Regions from separate parts of the Streptomyces sp. YJ-C3 genome, predicted to be linked through region 2. Evidence: riboswitches for the same ligand, from Rfam matches in the RefSeq annotation. Region 2 holds a riboswitch; each other region holds the start of a gene.
What was found. A riboswitch is a leader RNA that binds a small molecule or an ion and turns the genes downstream of it on or off. The one in region 2 is predicted to bind cyclic di-AMP.

Region 1: linked by a shared signal. The riboswitch ahead of ACVHNB_RS04045 (C40 family peptidase) and the one ahead of ACVHNB_RS03290 (transglycosylase family protein) in region 2 are both predicted to bind cyclic di-AMP.
Region 3: linked by a shared signal. The riboswitch ahead of ACVHNB_RS09605 (M23 family metallopeptidase) and the one ahead of ACVHNB_RS03290 (transglycosylase family protein) in region 2 are both predicted to bind cyclic di-AMP.

What each region holds. Positions count from the first base shown of each region.
Region 1 covers NZ_CM132685.1:914,683-921,918, reverse strand. Annotated here, with positions in the region: gene ACVHNB_RS04055 (M23 family metallopeptidase) at 1-1,114, shown strand, start outside; gene pcrA (DNA helicase PcrA) at 1,141-3,639, opposite strand; cyclic di-AMP (ydaO/yuaA leader) riboswitch at 4,043-4,197, shown strand; gene ACVHNB_RS04045 (C40 family peptidase) at 4,205-5,395, shown strand; gene ACVHNB_RS04040 (tellurite resistance/C4-dicarboxylate transporter family protein) at 5,421-6,395, shown strand; gene ACVHNB_RS04035 (hypothetical protein) at 6,373-6,726, opposite strand; gene ACVHNB_RS04030 (C40 family peptidase) at 7,092-7,236, shown strand, end outside.
Region 2 covers NZ_CM132685.1:733,273-740,508, reverse strand. Annotated here, with positions in the region: gene eno (phosphopyruvate hydratase) at 1-1,030, opposite strand, end outside; gene ACVHNB_RS03290 (transglycosylase family protein) at 1,399-2,091, opposite strand; cyclic di-AMP (ydaO/yuaA leader) riboswitch at 2,096-2,252, opposite strand; gene ACVHNB_RS03285 (transglycosylase family protein) at 2,434-3,423, opposite strand; gene ACVHNB_RS03280 (cytochrome P450 family protein) at 3,585-4,811, opposite strand; gene ACVHNB_RS03275 (nucleoside triphosphate pyrophosphohydrolase) at 4,908-5,942, opposite strand; gene ACVHNB_RS03270 (SurA N-terminal domain-containing protein) at 5,981-6,658, opposite strand; gene ACVHNB_RS03265 (glycoside hydrolase domain-containing protein) at 6,795-7,236, opposite strand, start outside.
Region 3 covers NZ_CM132685.1:2,166,692-2,173,927, forward strand. Annotated here, with positions in the region: gene ACVHNB_RS09600 (M16 family metallopeptidase) at 1-899, shown strand, start outside; cyclic di-AMP (ydaO/yuaA leader) riboswitch at 1,137-1,301, shown strand; gene ACVHNB_RS09605 (M23 family metallopeptidase) at 1,314-2,102, shown strand; gene ACVHNB_RS09610 (GntR family transcriptional regulator) at 2,326-3,012, shown strand; gene ACVHNB_RS09615 (HPr family phosphocarrier protein) at 3,218-3,499, opposite strand; gene ACVHNB_RS09620 (bifunctional acetate--CoA ligase family protein/GNAT family N-acetyltransferase) at 3,689-6,517, shown strand; gene ACVHNB_RS09625 (DUF5998 family protein) at 6,601-7,188, shown strand; gene ACVHNB_RS09630 (alkaline phosphatase family protein) at 7,188-7,236, shown strand, end outside.

The DNA.
Region 1 (7,236 bases), 180 kb from region 2:
CGAGACGCAGACTTTCGAGACGCCGGTCTTCGGTACGACGGCGTACGACACGGGCGCGTACGACGCAACGGCGTGGAACTCCGACGGGACCCCGGCCGTTCACGAGACCGCCGTCCATGACACGGTTCTCCATGAGACCGGTGTCCATGAGACTGCACTCCACGAGACCGGTGTCCTCGAGACCGCCGCACTCCACGAGTACGTGCCGGACCAGTACAACCCCGTCGAGTATCCCCAGGCGCACGACGAGCCCGAGGCCGGGTCGGACTCCGGGCCGGGTTCCGTGCCGGAGCCCCGGGCGGAGTCCGATGCGCGTGAACCGGCTCCCGCCGAACCGGAGTTCACGTCGCGGGCCGCGTCCCGCGCCGCCGGAAGGTCCCGTCGCCGTGTGCCCGCCAAGCGTTCCGCGCTGCTGACCGTCGCCGTGCCCTCGGTGTGCGTGGTCGGGGTCGCCGGGATCGCGGCGGCGTCCGTGGGCAGCATCGGCGGCGGGGACGACGGCAAGGAGACGCAGGCAGCGGCGGCGCCCGACGCGAGCGCGGTGAAGCCGTCCGTCGCCAACAACAAGCTGGACACGCAGCTCAAGGATGTGTCCGCGGACGCGGGCGACTTCGCCGACCGGGCGAGCCGCACGCAGGAGCGGATCGACCTGAGGGCGAAGCAGGAGGCCGACCGCAAGAAGGCCGCCGAGGAGGCCGCGCGCAAGGAGGCGCTGCGCCCCAAGTTCGCTCTGCCGGTGAAGCAGCGCGGGCTGAGCGCCTATTACGGACAGGCCGGTATCAACTGGATGTCCGTGCACTCCGGCATCGACTTCCCGGTCTCGTACGGGACTCCAGTGATGGCCGCGACGGACGGCACCGTGCGCACGCAGTGGAACAGCGCGTACGGGAACATGGCGATAGTGACCGCCAAGGACGGTACGGAGACCTGGTACTGCCACCTCTCCGCGCACACCGTGATGAGCGGGCCCGTGAAGGCCGGTGACGTGATCGCGCGGTCGGGCAACTCCGGGAACTCGACCGGACCGCACCTGCACTTCGAGGTACGGCCCGGGGGCGGCTCGGCGATCGACCCGCTGCCGTGGCTGCGCAGCCACGGCCTGGATCCCACGTAACCGCGTAGCGCGTAACCGCGTAACCGCTACAGCTTCTCGACCGGCGCGTACCGCAGCAGCAGACGCTTGGGCTTGGGGTCGCCGAAGTCGATCGTCGCCTCCGCGTTCCCGCCCGATCCGCTCACGCCCACCACCGTGCCGAGGCCGAACTGGTCGTGCGTGACACGGTCGCCGACGGCCAGGGACACCACCGGCTTCTCGGTGGCGCGGCGCGTGGCGAACGCCGGCGTCGTACGGGAGCGGGACGACGACAGCGACGCGGCGATGCCGCCGCCGATGCCCTTGGTGGACGGCGCCGGCGCCGAAGCGCCCGTGCGCTTCCACTCCAGGTGCGCGTCCGGGATCTCCTCCAGGAAGCGGGAGGGCGGGTTGTACGAGGGCTGGCCCCAGGCGCTGCGCATCGTCGACCGCGTCAGGTACAGCCGCTCCCGCGCGCGCGTGATGCCCACGTACGCGAGGCGCCGCTCCTCCTCCAGTTCCTTGGTCTGGCCGAGGGAGCGCATGTGCGGGAAGACGCCGTCCTCCATGCCGGTCAGGAAGACCGTGGGGAATTCGAGGCCCTTGGCGGTGTGCAGGGTCATCAGGGTGATGACGCCGCTGCCGTCGTCCTCCTCGTCGGGGATCTGGTCGGAGTCGGCGACGAGCGCGACGCGCTCCAGGAAGTCGGAGAGGGTGCCCGCGGACGCGCCGCCGTCCTCGCCTTCCTCCGCGCCCTCGGCCGCCGCGCCGGACTCCTGCTCGAATTCCAGGGCGACGGCGGCGAGCTCCTGAAGGTTCTCGATGCGGGTCTCGTCCTGCGGGTCCGTGGAGGACTGCAGCTCGGCGAGGTACCCGGTGCGCTCCAGGACGGCCTCCAGGACCGTGGCCGGGCCGGCGCCCGACTCCACGATGGTCCGCAGGTCCTCCATGAGGGTGTTGAACCGCTTCACGGCGTTCGTCGAGCGGGCCGCCATGCCGTACGCCTCGTCGACGCGGCGCAGTGCCTGCGGGAAGGAGATCTTCTCGCGCTGCGACAGTGCGTCGATCATGGCCTCGGCTCGGTCGCCGATGCCGCGCTTGGGCACGTTCAGGATGCGGCGCAGCGGGACGGAGTCCTCGGGGTTCGACAGGACCCGCAGGTAGGCGAGGACGTCCCGGACCTCCTTGCGCTCGTAGAAGCGGACGCCGCCGACGACCTTGTAGGGCAGGCCGACGCGGATGAAGATCTCTTCGAAGACACGGGACTGCGCGTTCGTCCGGTAGAAGACGGCGACGTCGCCGGCCTTCGCGTCGCCCGCGTCCGTGAGCCGGTCGATCTCCTCGGCGACGAACTGGGCCTCGTCGTGCTCGGTGTCCGCGACGTAGCCGGTGATCTGGGCGCCCGCGCCCGCGTTGGTCCACAGGTTCTTGGGGCGGCGCGACTCGTTGCGCTCGATGACCGCGTTGGCCGCGGAGAGGATCGTCTGGGTGGAGCGGTAGTTCTGCTCCAGCAGGATCGTCGTCGCGTCCGTGTAGTCCTCCTCGAACTGGAGGATGTTGCGGATCGTGGCGCCGCGGAACGCGTAGATGGACTGGTCGGCGTCACCCACGACGCAGAGCTCGGCGGGGTCCGCGTCGTTGCCCTCCGCGTCCTGGGCCGGGCCGACGAGCTCGCGCACCAGCGCGTACTGCGCGTGGTTCGTGTCCTGGTACTCGTCGACCAGGACGTGGCGGAAGCGGCGGCGGTAGTGCTCGGCGACGTCGGGGAACGCGCGCAGCAGGTTCACCGTCGTCATGATCAGGTCGTCGAAGTCCAGCGCGTTGGCCTCGCGCAGCCGCGACTGGTACATCGCGTAGGCCTGGGCGAGCGTCTTCTCGAATCCGTCGGCGGCCTGGCCGGCGAAGTCCTCCTCGTCGATCAGCTCGTTCTTCAGGTTCGAGATCTTGGCGCTGAAGGACTTCGGCGGGAACTTCTTCGGGTCGAGGTCCAGGTCGCGGCAGACCAGGGCCATCAGGCGCTTGCTGTCGGCGGCGTCGTAGATCGAGAACGACGAGGTGAAGCCGAGCTTCTTCGACTCGCGGCGCAGGATGCGCACGCAGGCGCTGTGGAAGGTCGAGACCCACATGGCGTTGGCGCGCGGGCCGACGAGGGACTCGACGCGCTCCTTCATCTCGCCCGCGGCCTTGTTCGTGAACGTGATCGCGAGGATCTGGCCGGGGTGCACGCCGCGCTCGGCCAGCAGGTAGGCGATGCGGTGGGTGAGGACGCGGGTCTTGCCGGAGCCGGCGCCCGCGACGATGAGCAGCGGGGTGCCACCGTGCACGACGGCCGCCCGCTGGTTCTCGTTCAGCCCGTCGAGGAGGGCCGCCGGGTCGAGGGCCGGGCGGGGGGCGCCGTCGCGGTAGTAGGCGTCCCTGGCCGGGGGCACGTCGAACTTCCCGCCGAACAGGTCGTCCGGGATCGGCTCCGGCGCGGGGCCGTCGTGCTCGTCCTCGGGCGGCGGCGGGGGCTCCTCCGCGCCGCGCTGGAGGCTGGCCAGGAAGTTGTCGTCAAAGAGGCTGCTCATCGCTCTACGAGTCTAGGCCGCCCCACTGACACCCCGCCGCCGCCTTCACCACACCGCCCGTCCGAGCAGGTCAGCGGCTTCGGAACGCGCGGGTCGGCCGGGCCCGGACACCGGACGCCCCCTCGTCACACTCCATGACGACACCTTCACAAATAGTGAGTGAAGCCCACACACTCCCGCATCCCCGACAAGCGCATGGACGAAATGCGAACAAATCGCCGCAGACCATGAGGGGTTGGCCGCATACGGCCAGGTGCGGGGCCGCGGAGTCGCCAAGGTCACGAAAATGTATCGGGCATATCGAACATCAACCTTCACAGCAGCAACACGAGTTGGCTACGGTGCTGCGCGGGCAGCCCGTCCCCCCGCTCGCGAACAACGCGGCGACCGGGCAGCCCCCGCTGAGTTCCGTACGCCGAGAGGCAGGGAACCGGGGACCCAACCGACCTTGGGGTGAATCGGCTCAACGGCCCGGCACCATCGGGCAGTTGACCGTAGGGCAGCCTTCCGTACGCCCGAACCCGACAGCTAACCCGGTAGGCGGACCACGGAAGGAGTCGCCTCCTTGGCGTCGCACCGCAAGCCGCGCACCCGCTCCCGGATGTCGGGCGGCCTTCGCACCACCCCCGCGGTCGGGATCACGACCGCCGCCCTCACCTCGGTGGCCCTGCTCTCGCAGACGGCACAGGCCGCCCCCGCGCAGCCGGCCAGGCCGAGCCTCGAAGAGGTGCAGAAGAAGGTCGACACCCTGTACCGGCAGGCCGAGGTCGCCACGCAGAAGTACAACTCCGCCAAGGAGCAGACCGACAGCAAGAAGAAGCAGGTCGACCAGCTCCTCGACGACATCGCGCAGCGCACCGAGAAGATGAACGCGGCCCGCCAGGACCTGGGCCGGTTCGCCGCCGAGCAGTACCGCTCGGGCGGGGTCAGCGACACCGCGACGATGTTCCTCGCCGACGACCCCGAGGACTACTTCGCGCAGAACCACCTGATGAGCCGGATGACCGCCAGCCAGAAGAAGGCGGTCGACGACTACCAGGAGCAGCAGCGCGCGACCGCGAAGAAGCGCACCGAGGCGCAGGAGAACCTCCAGCAGCTCACCTCCTCGCAGACCGAGCTGAAGACCTCGAAGCAGAGCGTGCAGTCCAAGCTCTCCGACGCGCGCCGGCTGCTGTCCGAGCTGACGGCCGAGGAGAAGCAGCGGCTCGCGGCGATCGAGAAGAAGAAGGAAGAGGCGGCCCGCAAGAAGGCCGCCGAGCTCGCCCAGAAGCAGAAGGCCGAGGAGGAGCAGAAGCGGAAGGCGGCCGAGGAGGCGGCCCGGCAGGAGGACGGCTCGGGTACGTCGTCCGGATCGGGGTCCGGCTCGTCCGGCTCGTCCGGCTCGTCGTCGACCTACGCGGCCAAGGCGGCGAAGGCGCTGGCGTTCGCCAAGTCCCAGGAGGGCAAGCCGTACGTGTGGGGCGCCACGGGCCCGGACTCGTACGACTGCTCGGGGCTGACCCAGGCGGCCTGGAAGGCGGCGGGCATCTCGCTGCCGCGCACCACCTGGGACCAGGTGGAGGTCGGCACGACCGTCCCGCTCTCCGACATCCAGCCGGGTGACCTGGTCTTCTTCTACGACGACATCAGCCACGTCGGCCTCTACCTCGGCGACGGCATGATGATCCACGCGCCGAAGCCGGGGGCGTACGTCCGCGAGGAGTCCATCTACTACGACGGCACGGGGTCGATCCACAGCGTGGTGCGCCCCGCCTGACCGGATCCGCGGTTACGTTCGGGCGGTGCAGCACCGCCCGGACGTGATCCCGCAGTCCTTCTGGTCCCAGCTCCCGCCCGCCGCCGGTGCCGCCGTGATGGCGACCGGCATCGTCTCGGTCGGGTTCCGGCTGACCGGGTACGCCGTCCTGTCCGGTGTCTTCCTGGTCCTTGCCGCGGCGCTCTGGGCGGTGCTGGCCTGCGATTTCCTGCTCCGTCTCGTCCGCGACCGCGGCCGCTGGGAGCGCGAGGCGGACACGCCGCCCGCGCTGACCGCGGTCGCGGCGACGTGCGTCCTCGGCACCCGGCTCTCGCTGGCGGGCCTGCAGGCGCTCGCCGAGGCGCTGCTGGTGATCGCCGCGCTCGTGTGGCCCGTGCTGCTCCTCGCCGTCGTCCGCCACTGGAAACCGCGGATGCCGGGGCTCGTCTTCCTCGTCTGCGTGGCGACCCAGAGCCTGGCCGTGCTCGGGGCGACGCTGTCGGCGGAGCTGGGCGTGGCCTGGCTCGGCCACGCGGCGGTGGTGGTGTTCTGGTGCGGGATCGTGCTGTACGTCGTCGCGTTCGCCCGGTTCGACCGCCGGCAGGTGTTCGAGGGGGCCGGGGACCACTGGATCGCGGGCGGGGCGCTGGGGATCTCGGCGCTCGCGGCGGCCCGGCTGGTGCTCGCCGGGCGGGCCGGTGACCTCTGGAACTCCGACGTCACCGGGGTGCTGCGCGACATGTGCGGGGTGCTGCTCGCGCTCGACCTGGCCTGGTACGTGGTGCTCGCGGTGGCGGAGGTGCTGGAGCCGCGGTTCACGTACGACGTGCGGCGCTGGTCGACGGTGTTCCCGATGGGGGTGACGGCCGTGGCCACGCTCTCCGTGGCCACCGCCGTCGAGACGTCCTGGCTCAAGGGGCCGGGACAGGTGCTGTTGTGGATCGCGGTGGCCGTCTGGCTGGTCACCGCGGTGGGGGCGGCCCGCTCGGCCGGGGCCGTCAGGTCCAGAGCACGGCGATGAAGATGTTGGCCACGGTGAGGCCGCCGACCGCCGCGAACAGGCCCTTCTCCGCCTTCTCCTCGTCGCGCTTCACGTAGACGATGCCGAGGATGACGATCAGGATCGCCAGCTTCACGCCGATCTTGATGTTGTTCACGGTGTTGTCGTCGGCCTGATGGAGGCCGACCAGGGCGACACCGGTCACCAGCATGGTCAGGGCGCCGTGCAGCATGGCCTTGTTGAAGCGGGCCGTGCCCTGCCCCATCGCCGACATCTGCGTGAGGAAGCCGCCGAGCAGCGAGGCGATGCCGATGATGTGCAGGCCGACGAAGAGATGGATGAGTACGTCCATGCTGCGGAGCCTAACGGGACGCCCGTGTCGTCCCGACACCGATCCCCCGTAGCCCTCGCGGACGACTTCGGGCCGCTTCGGGCCACTACGCGCACCTGTCCATCACTCTCTGCCACCAGCCGTAACAAACAAGCCAGTTCCTAACAATCCGGCGCCAACCCGTTACGCAGAGGTTTAGCGTCCTTCCTCAGGTGACCGGCTCCCCACCGCCGCCCGGGCCAGGGGCGGCAGTCGGACACCACCGCCGAGAAAGGTCCGGCGGCGGCCCGCTCCCCCTGTGCGGGCCGCCGCCGGACGCGCGATCGGCGCCCCTCACGCAGCAGTACGTGCAGGCAGGCAGTACGACCGGAAGGACGTGGCACTTCGTGCCGGCAGCGCATCGCAAGCCGAAACAGCGTTCGTTCAGTGGCAGTACGGTCCGCACCGCGGCCACCCTCGCTCTCGCCTCCGCGGCGACCACCATCGCCTTCGACGGCGGTGCGGCGCACGCGGAGCCGAACCTCAGCCCCG
Region 2 (7,236 bases):
GCGAGCCGATCTGGTTGACCTTGACGAGGAGGGCGTTCGCCGAGTTCTCCTCGATGCCGCGGGCCAGGCGCTCCGGGTTGGTGACGAAGAGGTCGTCGCCGACGAGCTGGACCTTGTCGCCCAGCTTCTCGGTGATGACGTTCCAGCCGGCCCAGTCGTCCTCGTACAGCGGGTCCTCGATGGAGACGAGCGGGTACGCGGAGACGAGCTCCTCGTAGTACTCGGTCATCTCGGCCGCCGAGCGCTCCTTGCCCTCGAACTGGTACTTGCCGTCCTTGTAGAACTCGGAGGCGGCGACGTCCAGCGCGAGCGCGACCTGCTGGCCGGGGATGTAGCCGGCCTCCTTGATGGCCTCGAGGATGAGGTCGAGGGCGGCGCGGTTCGACTCCAGGTTCGGGGCGAAGCCGCCCTCGTCGCCGAGGCCGGTGGACAGGCCCTTGGCCTTCAGGACCTTCTTGAGGGTGTGGTAGACCTCGGTGCCCCAGCGCAGCGCCTCGGAGAAGGACTCCGCGCCGATCGGGGCGATCATGAACTCCTGGATGTCGACGTTGGAGTCGGCGTGCGACCCACCGTTCAGGATGTTCATCATCGGGACGGGCAGCAGGTGCGCGTTCGGACCGCCGAGGTAGCGGAAGAGCGGCAGGTCGCTGGCCTCGGAGGCGGCGTGGGCCACGGCGAGCGAGACGCCGAGGATGGCGTTGGCGCCGAGGGAGCCCTTGTTGTCCGTGGCGTCCAGGTCGAACATCGCCTGGTCGATCAGGCGCTGCTCGGTGGCGTCGTAGCCGACGAGCTCCGGGCCGATCTGCTCGATGACGGCGAGGACGGCCTTCTCGACACCCTTGCCCTGGTAACGGTTGGGGTCACCGTCACGGAGTTCGATGGCCTCGAAGGCACCGGTGGAGGCACCGGACGGAACGGCAGCACGACCCGTGCTGCCGTCGTCGAGGCCGACCTCGACCTCGACCGTGGGGTTGCCTCGGGAGTCCAGGATTTCCCGGGCTACGACGACGTCGATGGACGGCACGAGCATCTCCTTCTGGGATGTGACGCAACTGGGCGGGCTGCCTCGGTAACGCATTCCCGCACCCATGAGCCTAACCGGCTCCGGGGCATCGGCCAGCCGACCGCCCGTCTCGTGGACAACGCCGTTAGCGAAATGTTCCCAACTGGAACAAAACGGGGTGGTGGCGTGCGGGTGACGGAATCCCGTCCGCCGTGTCCGGGCCGAGCGCCGGGTGCGGGCCGCGGGCAGCCGCGACGGTGCCGCAGTCGGCGGACAGCAAGGCGCCCCACCCCGGATGCCGGGATGGGGCGCCGATGCGAGCGGCCCGTTACATGGGGACGGGTCGAAAGAGCTCGGCGTCCGCCGATGCCGAGGCTCCCCTCTATACGTGCGGCTTACTTCAGGTGCAGCTGCTGACCCGGGTAGATCAGGTCGGCGTCGGTGACGATGTCCTTGTTGAGCTTGAACACCTTCTGCCAGGTGGTGCCGTGCGCCTCGGCGATCTTGCTGAGGGTGTCGCCGTGCTTCACCTTGTACTCGCCGTCGCCCTTCTTGACCTTCTTGCCGGTCGGGGTCGTGACGGTCTTCTTCGACTCCTGCTGCTGCGGCGCCTGGCGCTGCTCGGAGCGGGTGGTCGTGGAGGACTCGGAGCGCTGCTGCGGCTGAGCCTGCTGCTGCTTCGGCTGCTCGGGAGCCGGGGCGGAGTTCGAGGTGGAGGCGCCGGACAGGCCCACACCACAGCTCGGCCAGGCACCCTTGCCCTGCGCGGCGAGGACCTTCTCGGCGACCGATATCTGCTGGGCCTTGGAGGCCTGGTCGGCGGAGGAGGCGTAGGCGGTGCCGCCGTACGCGGCCCAGGTCGAGGACGAGAACTGGAGGCCGCCGTAGTAGCCGTTGCCCGTGTTGATGGACCAGTTGCCACCGGACTCGCACTGCGCGACCTGGTCCCACTCGGAGGTGGAGGCGGCGGAGGCGGAGGTGGCGCCCATCAGCGGGACGGCGACAGCGGCACCGGCGACGCCGGCGAGCGTGGCGACACGGACGGCCTTGGACGGGCGGCGGTGCTTGCCCTTGCTGGAAAGCAGCATGGAGAGATCCCCTCACCGACGCCTACGAGGTGAGCTGTCGGGTTCGGGCCAGTGAGTGCCCGGCCGCGCATCCTTGTGCGCGGCTTAACCCCAAGCCGTCTCGGTCTCCCTGAACGGCACTTACCTGGGTCCCCCGCTCCTGCCTACGGCGCTGACGCGTCGACTGTTCCCGTACGGACGTTGGCAGGATTCGGCGTGACGTCCGTCGGGGCCCGCAGTGGCGAGCGGTGACGACGTTAAGCAGTGGATCCGCCCGATTTCAAAGACGATCAGGGTCTTTGAGACTCATGTCTCACTCGCGCAAAAGTGGACATACGCGCCCCAACCAGCCCTGAACTCCCGCTACTTTTCGCCCGATTCGAGGCCAAGATCCAGACTCTGACCAGGAAGGATGAGGTCGGGGTCGGAGCCGACCGTCTTCTTGTTCAGGTCGTAGAGCGCATCCCACCCGCCGTCGACGTCATGGGCGTCGGCGATGTCCCACAGGTTGTCGCCGGAGCGGACCGTGTACGTCCCTTCGTCGCGCCGCTCCTCGCGGGAGGCGTGACGGCCTTCTCCCGTACGGGAGTCGGAGGTGTCGTCCGTGGCGCGGTCGCCGCGGTGACGGCCGCCGGCGGAGGCGTCGTCCGAGGCCGGGGCGGACGGGGTGGCCGCGTCCGAGGGCTCCTGATCGGCCGCCGAGCCGGAGGCGTCGGCGCTGGGGTCGGTGCCGGAATCGTCGGCGGACTGCCCCGACTTGTCCGACTTGTCGCTTGCCGTGTCGCTCGGGTCGTCGCTCGACGTGTTACCGGAGGTATCGCCCGTCGCGTCGGCTGACGGGGTGTCCGATGTGCCGGACCCGTCGTGATTCTTGTCTCCCGAATCCGTGGCGGAGTCGTCGGCGGAGTCCGAGGAGCCGTCCGAGGAGTCGTCCGACGGGGAGGCGCTCGCGCCCGGGTCGACATCGGCCGAGTCGTCGCTCTTGGTGAGACCGGCCACGATCGAGCAGCTCGGCCAGGCGCTCGGCCCGCGGTCGTCGAGCGCTTTCTCGGCGACGGCTATCTGCTGGGATCTGCTGGCCTCGTCGGCGCGCGCGGCGTAGTCGAGACCGCCGTACTGCTCCCACATCTCCTGCGAGAACTGCAGTCCGCCGTAGTACCCGTTGCCCGCGTCCAGGCTCCACTGGCCGCCGGACTCGCACTCGGCGAGCTTGTCCCACGTGCTGGTGGAGGCGGCGCTCGCGTTGGTCGCGGCGAGCAGCGGGATCGCGATGGCGCTGCCGGTGACACCGGCGGCGACAACGAGAGCGGGTGCCTGACGGGGGCGACGGTGACGACCGTTCCCGGAGAGCATGCGGTTCCCTTTCGCGAGACTGATGCTGCTGCACGCGACGGGTGATGCGGGAGTGCAGGATGTGCACGTGTCGCGATGACTGGTGAACGTAGCGGGACTCGAACGCTTGTCACAAGTCGATGCAGCGCAGATCACGTGAAAGTCACAGATGTGACGGCTCGTCAGTTCTGGTGGGGCGTGAACTCCACCGGCAGCGTGCGCAGTCCACGCATGATGAGACCGCCGCGCCACCGCAGATCGGCCGGATCCTGGGCAAGTCGCAGGTCCGGAAGGCGCGTCAGCAAGGTGGCGAGCGCGGTCTGTCCCTCCAGGCGCGCGAGGGGGGCGCCGAGGCAGTAGTGGATGCCGTGGCCGTAGCCGAGGTGCTGGTTGTCGCGGCGCGCGAGGTCGAGGGTGTCGGGTGCGGCGAAGCGCGCCGGGTCGCGGTCGGCGGCGGCGAGCACGACGAGGACCGGGTCCCCGGTGGCGATGTCCTGGCCGCCGATGGTGAGGGGTTCGGTCGCGAACCGCCAGGTCGCCAGCTCGACCGGGCCGTCGAAGCGCAGCAGTTCCTCGACGCCGGTCGCCAGCAGCCCGGTGTCGCCCTCGGCCAGCGCCCGCTGCAGCCGCGCGCGCTGCTCAGGGTGGGTGAGCAGGGCGTACGTGCCGTTCCCGATGAGGTTGACCGTCGTCTCGAAGCCGGCGAAGAGCAGGATGAAGGCCATCGCCGCGGCCTCGTTCTCGGTGAGGTGCTCGCCGTGGTCGGAGGCGCGGATCAGGCCGGAGATCAGATCGTCGCCGGGGTCGTGGCGCTTGCGGTGGATCAGCTCGGCGAGATAGCCGCGCATCTTCTTCACGGAACGGGCGACGCCGCCGCGCGGCCCTCCCCCGTGCCGGATCATCATGCCCGCCCAGTCCCGGAAGTCGTCCTGGTCCTCGCGCGGAACGCCCAGCAGGTCGCAGATGGCGTAGATGGGGAGCGGGAAGGCGAAGTCGTGGATCAGGTCCGCCTCGCCCTTCGCCGCGAACCGGTCGATCAGGTCGTCGGTCAACTCCTGCACCCGGGGCGCGAATTCGGCCACCGTACGCGGGGTGAACGCCTTCGAGACGAGGCGGCGCAGCCGGGTGTGGTCCGGCGGGTCGATGTTGAGCAGGTGCGTCATCAGATCGGCCTTGCGCTCGCCCGGGATGCCGGTCTTGCCCTTGGCGTGCGACGACCCGTCGTGATGGTCCGGGTTCTTGCTGAGCCGCTGGTCGGCGAGGGCCTGCCGGGCATCCGCGTACCGGGTGACCAGCCAGGCCTCGACGCCGCTGGGCAGGGTGGTGCGGTGCACGGGGGCGTGCTCGCGCAGCCAGGCGTAGGCGGGGTACGGGTCGCTCGCGAACTCCCAGGTGAAGAGTTCGGGCATCGCGGCGGGTGCGTCGTGCGGGGCGGGTGCGTCGTGCGGGGCGGGGCTTTCGGTCACTCCCCGACGGTATCCGCCCCGCCAGGGGCGCTGCGCCGGCTACCCCGCCAGGCCCTCGGCCGCCCGCACCGCGTCCCGGTACACCCGGGCCACTGCCCTGAGCGCCGCCTCCGGGTCCACCCCGTCCGCCTCCGCCCGCAGGGCGAGCGCCAGCAGTTCGTACCCCACACCGGATCCCGTCGGCACCGGTACGTCGAGCCCCGCCGTGCGCACGCGCGAGCCGAGCTTCGCGGCCAGGGCCAGGCCGGGCTGGCCGACCGGGACGCCGTCCGTGACCGAGGCCCGCTGCTTCTCCTCGGCCTTCGTGCGCAGCCAGTGCTCCTTGACCTCCTCCGGCGTGGACGCGGTGTCGTCGCCGAAGACGTGCGGGTGGCGGTGGATGAGCTTGGTGACGATGCCGCCCGCCACGTCGTCGATCGAGAACGGCGCGGTGTCCTCGTCGGCCTCGCCGGCCTCGCCGGCCGACTCCTCGGCGATGCGTGCGTGGAAGACGACCTGGAGGAGCACGTCGCCGAGCTCCTCGCGCAGTTCGTCCCTGTTCCCCGTCTCGATGGCCTCCACCAGCTCGTACGCCTCCTCGATCGCGTACTTCGCCAGGTCCTCGTGCGTGCGCAGCGAGGACCAGGGGCACTCGCGGCGGATGCGGTCCATGACCTGGACGAGGTCGAGGAGGCGGGCGCCCGGCAGGTCGTACGAGCCGGGGAGCAGTTCGAGGGACGGCATCTGCTCGCGGCCCGAGCCGGCCAGCGTCGCGAGGCCGTCCGTGAGCCGGCGGTCGCCCTCGGCGGTGGCCAGGACGACGACGGTGCGGCCGCCGTCGGCGCAGCGGTCGACGAGATCGCGGGCCGTGAGCGGCGCCGCCGCGACGGTGACCTCGACCCCCGCCTCCTCGAGGTAGGGGAGCTGGGGGTGCGCGGCGTCGGCGCACAGCACCGCGTCGGCGCCGCGCAGGGCCGCCCACGCCTGCCAGGACAGCAGTCCGGGGGCGACCCGGTGGCTGGTGGTGAGCAGGACGATGCGGCCTGCCGCGCCGGTGGTGTCGCTGGTGGTGCCGTGCACCTCTCGATCCTTCACCACTCGAACGTAACGCAGGCCGCGACCGTCCCCCTCCCCTAGGCCGTCTGCTGGGTCTCGGCGGGCTCCTTGGTGATCTGCTTGAGCCAGGGCGTCTCGGCCTCCACGAGGCGGCTGGTGGGGGTCACCTTCCAGGCGCCGTAGCGCGGGTTCAGATCGACGCGCAGCTCCTTGGACGCCGCGCCGAGGGCCTTCCAGAACACGGCCTGGCCCTCCTGCGTCTGCGTGTCGGCGCCGAGCGCGGTCGCCAGCTTCTGCGCCTCGATCTCGGTGCGCAGGCTCTCCGTCAGCCGCTTCGGCGGCACGCTGTACCGCGCCAGCCAGGCGGTCTCCAACTGCTTGGCGCCGCCCGCCTGTTGTTCCAGGCCGGCCCGCATGTCCTGCATCTCCTTGCGGGTGACGGTGATGCCCTGGTCGGTGGCGGCGCGGTGCAGCACCCGGTCGAAGACCATCGTGTGCAGCGTGTTGCGCGTGAGGCCGCCGGTCTTGGCGATGGCCTGCTCGTACTCGCTGTCGGTGGTGACGGCCTGCTGGGCGTCCCGCACCTCGTTCACCCGGCTCTCCAGCTGGGAGACCGTGATGCGCTGGCCGCCCACGACGGCGGCGGCGCCGGGGTGCGCGTCGCCACCGCAGGCGGTGAGAGCGGGGACCGCGGCGATGGCGGCGGCGGACAGGACGAGCGCGGTACGGCGACGGCTGCTGTTGCGGCGGTGCAAGGTGAGCCTCCCTGCGGCGAGTTTGTGCGTCGGTGCACAAAGTCCGATGATCGATGGTAGGAGGTGGCCGCAGGCTCGGCCACCTATTCGACAACGATTCGCCGCGAGTTGAGGTACTCGCTCCGCCCCGCCCGGGTCAGCCGACGAGGGCGACCGGGGCGTCCCAGGCGTTGCGGTCCACGGTGATCGTGTAACCGCCGCGCGTCTCCTTGCTGTTGACCATGTACTGGTGGGCGCGGCTGTGGTCCGTGTAGAGGGACTTCGGCCAGGGCCAGTCGGAGGTCGTCGTGTTGACCTTGTCCCACTTGGCGTACCAGAGGTTGCCCGGCAGGTCGGTGCGGTCCTTCTCGGTGGCGATCGCCGCGGCGCTGGAGCTGCTGAAGCCGTAGTAGCCCGCGCGGTACGTCTTGGCGCGCAGCGCCTTGTCGAAGGCGCGTACGTAGGTGAGCACGGCCTTGTTGCAGGACGCGTTCTTGATGTCGTACGGCTCCATGTCCAGGTAGAGCGCGCTGCCCGCCTTCATGCCGAGCGCGGAGGCCTTGGCCACGGCGTCCTTGCCGTCGGCCGCGCCGAGGGAC
Region 3 (7,236 bases), 1.4 Mb from region 2:
CCAAGGAGCTCTCCAGGCAGCTCTTCCCGGCCGGCTCGCGCATGTCGCGCCCGCGTCAGGGCACCGAGGAGACCGTCGCCGCCATCGACGCGGTGGCCGTGCGCGCCTTCTACGAGAAGCACGTACGTCCCGCCACCGGGACCGTCGTCGTGGTGGGCGACCTGACGGGCACCGACCTCGACGCCCTCCTCGCGGACACGCTCGGCGCCTGGACCGGCGACACGAGCGAGCCGCGCCCGGCGCCGCCGGTCACCGCGGACGACACCGGCCGGGTCGTCGTCGTGGACCGTCCGGGAGCGGTGCAGACGCAGCTGCTCATCGGCCGGATCGGGCCCGACAAGCACGACCGCGTGTGGGCGGCGCAGATCCTCGGCACGTACTGCCTCGGCGGCACGCTCACCTCGCGCCTGGACCGCGTCCTGCGCGAGGAGAAGGGCTACACCTACGGTGTGCGGTCCTTCGCCCAGGTGCTGCGGTCCGCGCCCGACGGGACGGGCGCGGCGATGCTCGCCATCAGCGGCTCCGTGGACACGCCGAACACCGGACCCGCGCTCGACGACCTCTGGAAGGTCCTGCGCACGCTGGCCGCCGAGGGCCTCACGGACGCGGAACGCGACACGGCCGTGCAGAACCTGGTGGGTGTGGCCCCGCTGAAGTTCGAGACGGCCGCGGCGGTCGCGGGCACCCTCGCCGACCAGGTCGAGCAGCAGCTGCCGGACGACTTCCAGGCCCGGCTGTACCGCCAACTCGCCGAGACGGGCACCGTGGAGGCCACTGCGGCGGTCGTGAACGCCTTCCCGGCCGACCGGCTGGTGACGATCCTCGTGGGCGACGCCGCGCAGATCGAGGAGCCCGTCAGGGCCCTCGGCATCGGTGAGGTGACCGTGGTCACGGGCTGACCCCCGTCCCGCACGCCGCACGAAGCCCCGATGGTCACGCCGACCACCGGGGCTTCGTGCTGTCGCTCACGTCCGTCCACGACCGACCTTGGATCACGAATGTCCGAATTGGGGCGGAGGTTGCCTGTCTGGTCTGTGGCATGCACTACAAAAGCCGGGATCCGTTTGTTGATTAAAAGATGTCCCGTTTAGCGTCGGTCCGGCTGTCCGCCAGACCTACGTCGCGCCCGCGACACCGGACAGTCATCGCCGAGTCCCCCACGGCGCGAGCCAGGGGAGCCGGGGACCCACCGCAGTCCCTGGGGTGAATCGGACGCTCTTCCCGTACGGGGAGGGTGTCCGTAGGAGACCTTCCTGCTCCGAACCCGTCAGCTAACCCGGTAGGCGAGAGGGAAGGAAAGGACCAGCCACTTCATGGCGTTCACCCGTGCCACCGGGAAGCACCGTCGTCCCAGCCGTCTCACGCGTACCACCGCGCAGGTCGCGGGTGTCGCGGCGATCACCACGACCGGTGTCCTCGGAGGCCTCGCCGCCCCCGCTCTCGCCGCCGACAACGCGGCCGCCGACCAGAACGGCCTGACCCAGGCCATCGCCATCGGCGACTCCCTGGCCGACCAGATCGACGCGCAGGCCTCCGCGCAGAAGAAGGCCGCCGCTGAAGCCGCCGCCAAGAAGAAGGCCGAGGCCGAGGCGAAGAAGAAGGCCCAGGAGGCCAAGCGCGAGGCCGAGGCGAAGGCCAAGAAGGAGCGCGAGGCCAAGGAGCGCGCCGCCCGTGAGGCCGAGCGCAAGCGCCTCAACTCCTTCGTGGCACCGATCACCGGCTCCTACGTCTCCACCGCCTACAAGGCGAGCAGCGGCCTGTGGTCCTCCGGCAGCCACACCGGCATCGACTTCCACGCGGCGAGCGGCACCTCCGTGCACGCCGTGGGCTCCGGCACCGTCGTCGAGGCCGGCTGGGGCGGCGCGTACGGCAACAACATCGTGATCAAGATGAACGACGGCACGTACACCCAGTACGGTCACCTGTCGTCCATCGGTGTCTCCGTCGGCCAGGCCGTCACCCCCGGCCAGCAGATAGGCCTCTCCGGCGCCACCGGCAACGTCACGGGCCCGCACCTCCACTTCGAGGCCCGCACGACCCCCGACTACGGCTCCGACATGGACCCCGTCGCGTACCTCCGCTCGCACGGCGTGAACGTCTGACGCATCCGCAGCAGCAGTCCCCGAAAGCCCCGGCCGCCGAGCCGGGGCTTTCGCGTGTGCACGCTGTTCCTGTCCAAAAAATATCCATGGATTCCGGCCTGCCGTCGGAAATTCAAGGAGGGTGGAATAGAGTCACTGGGCGGGCGCGTCGAACAGGTGTCAATCGCGCTTGCACGGGCGTCAATCGACCGCGTTTCGCGGGGATTAAGGCGGAGGTCGGGTCATGCGCATTCCCGCGCACTCGGTATGCACGGCGATCCGCGACGACATCGTCGCGGGTGTCTACGAGCGCGGCAGCAGGCTCACCGAGGAACTGCTCGCGCGCCGCTACGGGGTCTCGCGCGTCCCGGTCCGCGAGGCGCTGCGCACCCTGGAGGCCGAGGGCTTCGTCGTCACGCGCAGGCACGCGGGCGCGTGCGTGGCCGAACCCACCGAGCAGGAGGCCGCCGACCTGCTGGAGATCCGCATGCTGCTGGAGCCGCTGGGTGCCGCGCGCGCCGCGCAGCGTCGCACCGAGGCCCACCTCAAGGTGCTGCGTGGCCTGGTCAGGCTGGGGCAGGAGCGCTCCAGGCGGGGCCAGAGCGAGGATCTGCGCTCCCTGGGCGGCTGGTTCCACGAGACCCTCGCACAGGCCTCGGGAAGCCCCGGCCTGATCACCCTGCTCACCCAGCTCCGGCACAAGATCGCGTGGATGTACGCCGTCGAGACCCCGGCCCAGCCGGGCGATTCCTGGGCGGAGCACGGCGCCATCGTGGACGCGGTGGCCCGCGGCGACGCCGAGCGGGCCCGCTCCCTGACCGCCCTGCACACCGAGCGCGCCGTCACGGCCCACCGGCTGCGCGTCCCCCGTGCGGGCGACCGTGTGAGGACTTCGCAACATGCCGTAAACACGGCGGGGCTCCAGCATTAACAGGGGGGCCGTATACAAAGAAGTGCGGTATTCATCGAATGAGCCGCGCAGTATCTTTTGCCGCCCTGATTAAAGACGTCCAGTGCGGTGTAATTCTGCTGCCCTATTCGGCGTGCTTGAATTTCGCGCGGTGGTGTCCGAATGCGAAAACGGCGGAGCCGCGCGCCCTCGAAGGGAAACGCGCGGCTCCGCCGAACTGATGGGATCAGACGGTCTCGGGAAGCTCCTCGAGGCCCTCGGAGACCAGCTTCGCCAGACGGTCGAGCGCGGCGTCCGCACCCTCGGCGTCGGAGGCCAGGACGATCTCCTCGCCGCCCTGGGCGCCCAGGCCCAGCACCGCGAGCATGGAGGCGGCGTTGACCGGGTTGCCGTCAGCCTTGGCGATCGTCACGGGGACGCCGGCCGCCGTGGCCGCGCGGACGAAGATGGAGGCGGGGCGGGCGTGGAGGCCCTCGGCCCAGCCGACGTTGACGCGGCGCTCAGCCATGTGATGCTGCCCTTCAGGTGTCTCACGGTTGTCTAGACCATTCTCACACACCGTGGAGCGTGCTCGACGCGGACCCAGGTCCCCTCCGAGCACTGCCCTTCGGCCTTCCATAGCCTGCCTCCCACGCGCGCGGGCCGCGACCCGTACGACTGTCGCCCGCTTGTCGGTGGCCAGCCCTACCCTTGCGGCATGGAGACCCCGTCGGACCGGCACGCCTACCCCGCCCACTGGGAGGCCGACGTCGTGCTGCGCGACGGCGGCACCGCCCGGATCAGGCCCATCACCACCGACGACGCCGAGCGCCTGACCAGCTTCTACGAGCAGGTCTCGGACGAGTCGAAGTACTACCGCTTCTTCGCGCCCTACCCCCGTCTGTCCGACAAAGACGTCCACCGCTTCACCCATCACGACTACGTGGACCGCGTCGGCCTGGCCGCCACGGTGGGCGGCGAGTTCATCGCGACCGTCCGCTACGACCGGATCGACCCGAACGGCAGACCCGCCTCCGCGCCCGCCGACGAGGCCGAGGTCGCCTTCCTCGTGCAGGACGCCCATCAGGGGCGCGGCGTGGCGTCCGCCCTTCTGGAGCACATCGCCGCCGTCGCCCGGGAGCGCGGCATCCGCCGGTTCGCCGCCGAGGTGCTCCCCGCCAACACCAAAATGATCAAGGTGTTCACGGACGCCGGATACACCCAGAAGCGCAGCTTCGAGGACGGCGTCGTCCGCCTGGAGTTCGACCTGGAGCCCACGGAGGCGTCCCTCGCGGTGCAGCGCGCCCGTGAGCAGCGTGCCGAGGCCCGTTCCGTGCAGCGGCTCCTCGCCCCCGGCTCCGTCGCGGTGATCGGCGTGGGGCGGGCACCCGGAGGAGTGGGCCGCAGCGTTCTGGACAACCTCAAGGACGCGGGCTTCACGGGCCGCCTGTATGCGGTGAACAAGGCGTTCCCCGGGGACCTGACCGAGGTCGACGGCGTTCCCGCGCACCGCTGCGTCCGCGACATCGACCCGGCCGAGCCCGTCGACCTGGCCGTCGTCGCCGTACCCGCGCCGCACGTGCCCGACGTCGTCGCCGAGTGCGGTGAACGGGGTGTGCAGGGCCTGGTCGTGGTCTCCGCCGGATACGCCGAGAGCGGCGCCGAGGGCCGCGAGCGCCAGCGGGAACTGGTGCGCCAGGCCCGCACCTACGGAATGCGCATCGTCGGGCCGAACGCGTTCGGCGTCGTCAACACGTCCCCGGACGTACGACTCAACGCCTCGCTCGCCCCCGAGATGCCCCGCCCCGGCCGCATCGGCCTGTTCGCCCAGTCCGGCGCCATCGGCATCGCCCTGCTGGCCCGCCTGCACCGACGGGGCGGAGGAGTGACCGGCGCCACGGGGATCTCGACGTTCGTCTCCGCGGGCAACCGCGCCGACGTCTCCGGGAACGACGTCCTTCAGTACTGGTACGACGACCCGGACACGGACGTCGCCCTCATGTACCTCGAATCCATCGGCAACCCGCGCAAGTTCACCCGCCTCGCCCGCCGTACCGCCGCCGCCAAGCCCCTCGTGGTCGTCCAGGGCGCCCGGCAGAGCGGCATCGCCCCCACAGGGCACGCCGTACGCGCCACCCGCCTCCCGTACGCCACGGTCTCCGCGCTGCTGCGGCAGGCCGGCGTCATCCGGGTCGACACGATCACCGAGCTCGTCGACACCGGTCTCCTCCTGGCCCGCCAGCCGCTGCCCGCCGGACCGCGCGTCGCCATCCTGGGCAACTCCGAGTCGCTCGGCCTGCTGACCTACGACGTGTGCCTCTCCGAGGGACTGCGTCCCAAGACGCCCCGGGACCTGACCACGGCCGCCTCCGCGGCGGACTTCCGCGCGGCCCTCGATGAGGCGCTCGCCGACGACAAGACCGACGCGGTCGTCGTCACCGCGATGCCCGCGGTGGGGGAGGGCCCCACCGAGGACGCCGAGCTGGCGGCGGCCCTGAGCGCCGCCGCCGCGGCAGCGCCCACGAAGCCCGTGCTCGTCGTCCACGTCGAACTGGGCGGCCTCGCCGAGGCCCTCTCCGCCGCGACCAGCACCGGCCCCAACGCCCCGGACGCCCCCGACACCCAGACGCCCAGGACTCTCCCCGCGACAGCCGACACCCCCGAAGGCACCCCGCGCCTCATCCCCGCCTACCCCGCGGCCGAGCGCGCCGTCCACGCCCTCTCCGAAGTCGTGAAGTACGCCCAGTGGCGGCGCGACGCGGCCGAGCCCGGCAAGGTGCCCGAGTACGACGGCATCGACGAGTCCGGGGCCGCCGACCTCATCACCGAGCTGCTCGCCAAGGAGGACGACCCGCGCGGCATCGAGCTCGCCCCGGACGACGCCCGCGCGTTGCTCGCCCGGTACGGCATCGGCGTACGGCAGACGCTGCCCGCACCCGACGCCGACCGGGCCGCCGAGGCCGCGCGCACCCTCGGCTACCCCGTGGCCCTCAAGACGACCGCCCCGCACCTGCGCCACCGCGCCGACCTCGGCGGCGTACGCCTGGACCTCGCCGACGAGACCGACCTGCGCCGCGCCTACGAAGAACTGACCGAGCAGCTCGGCAAACCGGCCGAGCTGCGCCCCGTGGTGCAGGCGATGGCACCGCGCGGCGTCGACACGGTCGTCCGGGCCGTCATCGACCCGGCGGCCGGAGCGGTGCTCTCCTTCGGCCTGGCCGGAGCGGCGTCCGAGCTGCTCGGCGACACCGCGCACCGGCTGATCCCGGTCACCGACCAGGACGCCCGCGCAATCATCCGCTCCATCAAGACGGCGCCGATCCTGTTCGGCTGGCGCGGCGCCGCCCCCGTCGACACCCCCGCCCTGGAGGAGCTGCTGCAACGCGTGTCCCGTCTCGTCGACGACCACCCCGAGGTGGTCGGGGTGGCCCTCGAACCGGTGGTCGTCGCCCCGCACGGACTGACCGTGCTCGGCGCCTCCGTCCGGCTCGCGCCGCCACCCGCCCGCGACGACCTCGGCCCGCGCACCCTGCCTGTCGCGTACTGACCGGCACCCCCCCGCGAAATGCCCTCACGGAGGGTTATCCACAGGCGCAACGACAGTCTCTCCCCGGCCTTAGGATGGACCCCATGGCCAAGACCAGTACGACGACCCAAGGGCTGCGAGCGGCGATCGAGCGCAGCGGCTACTACCCGGCCCTCGTGGCCGAGGCGGTGGAGGCCGCGGTCGGCGGCGAGCCCATCTCGTCGTACCTCGTGCACCAGGAGACCACGTTCGACGCGAACGAGGTCCGTCGTCATGTCACCGTCCTGGTCCTGACCGACACCCGCTTCATCGTCAGCCACACCGACGAGCAGGCGGCCGACACGACCTCCCCGACGCCGTACGCGACGACGTCCACGGAGTCCGTGAAGCTCGACCGGATCTCCTCGGTGGTGCTCAGCCGTGTCGTCGCCAATCCGGAGAAGTACGTTCCGGGCACGCTGCCGCGCGAGGTCGTCCTCACCATCGGCTGGGGCGCGGTCTCCCGGATCGACCTGGAGCCGGCCGCCTGTGGCGACCCCAACTGCGAGGCGGACCACGGCTACACGGGCAGCTCGACCGCCGACGACCTGAGCCTGCGCGTCAGCGAGGCGGGCGACGGACCGGAGACCGTGCGCCAGGCCCTCGCCTTCGCCCAGTCCCTCTCCGAGGCCACCGCGGACGCGGGACGCTGATGACGCAGGCCGCCTGGGACGACGTAGAGCCGCTGCCCGTCCACTCCG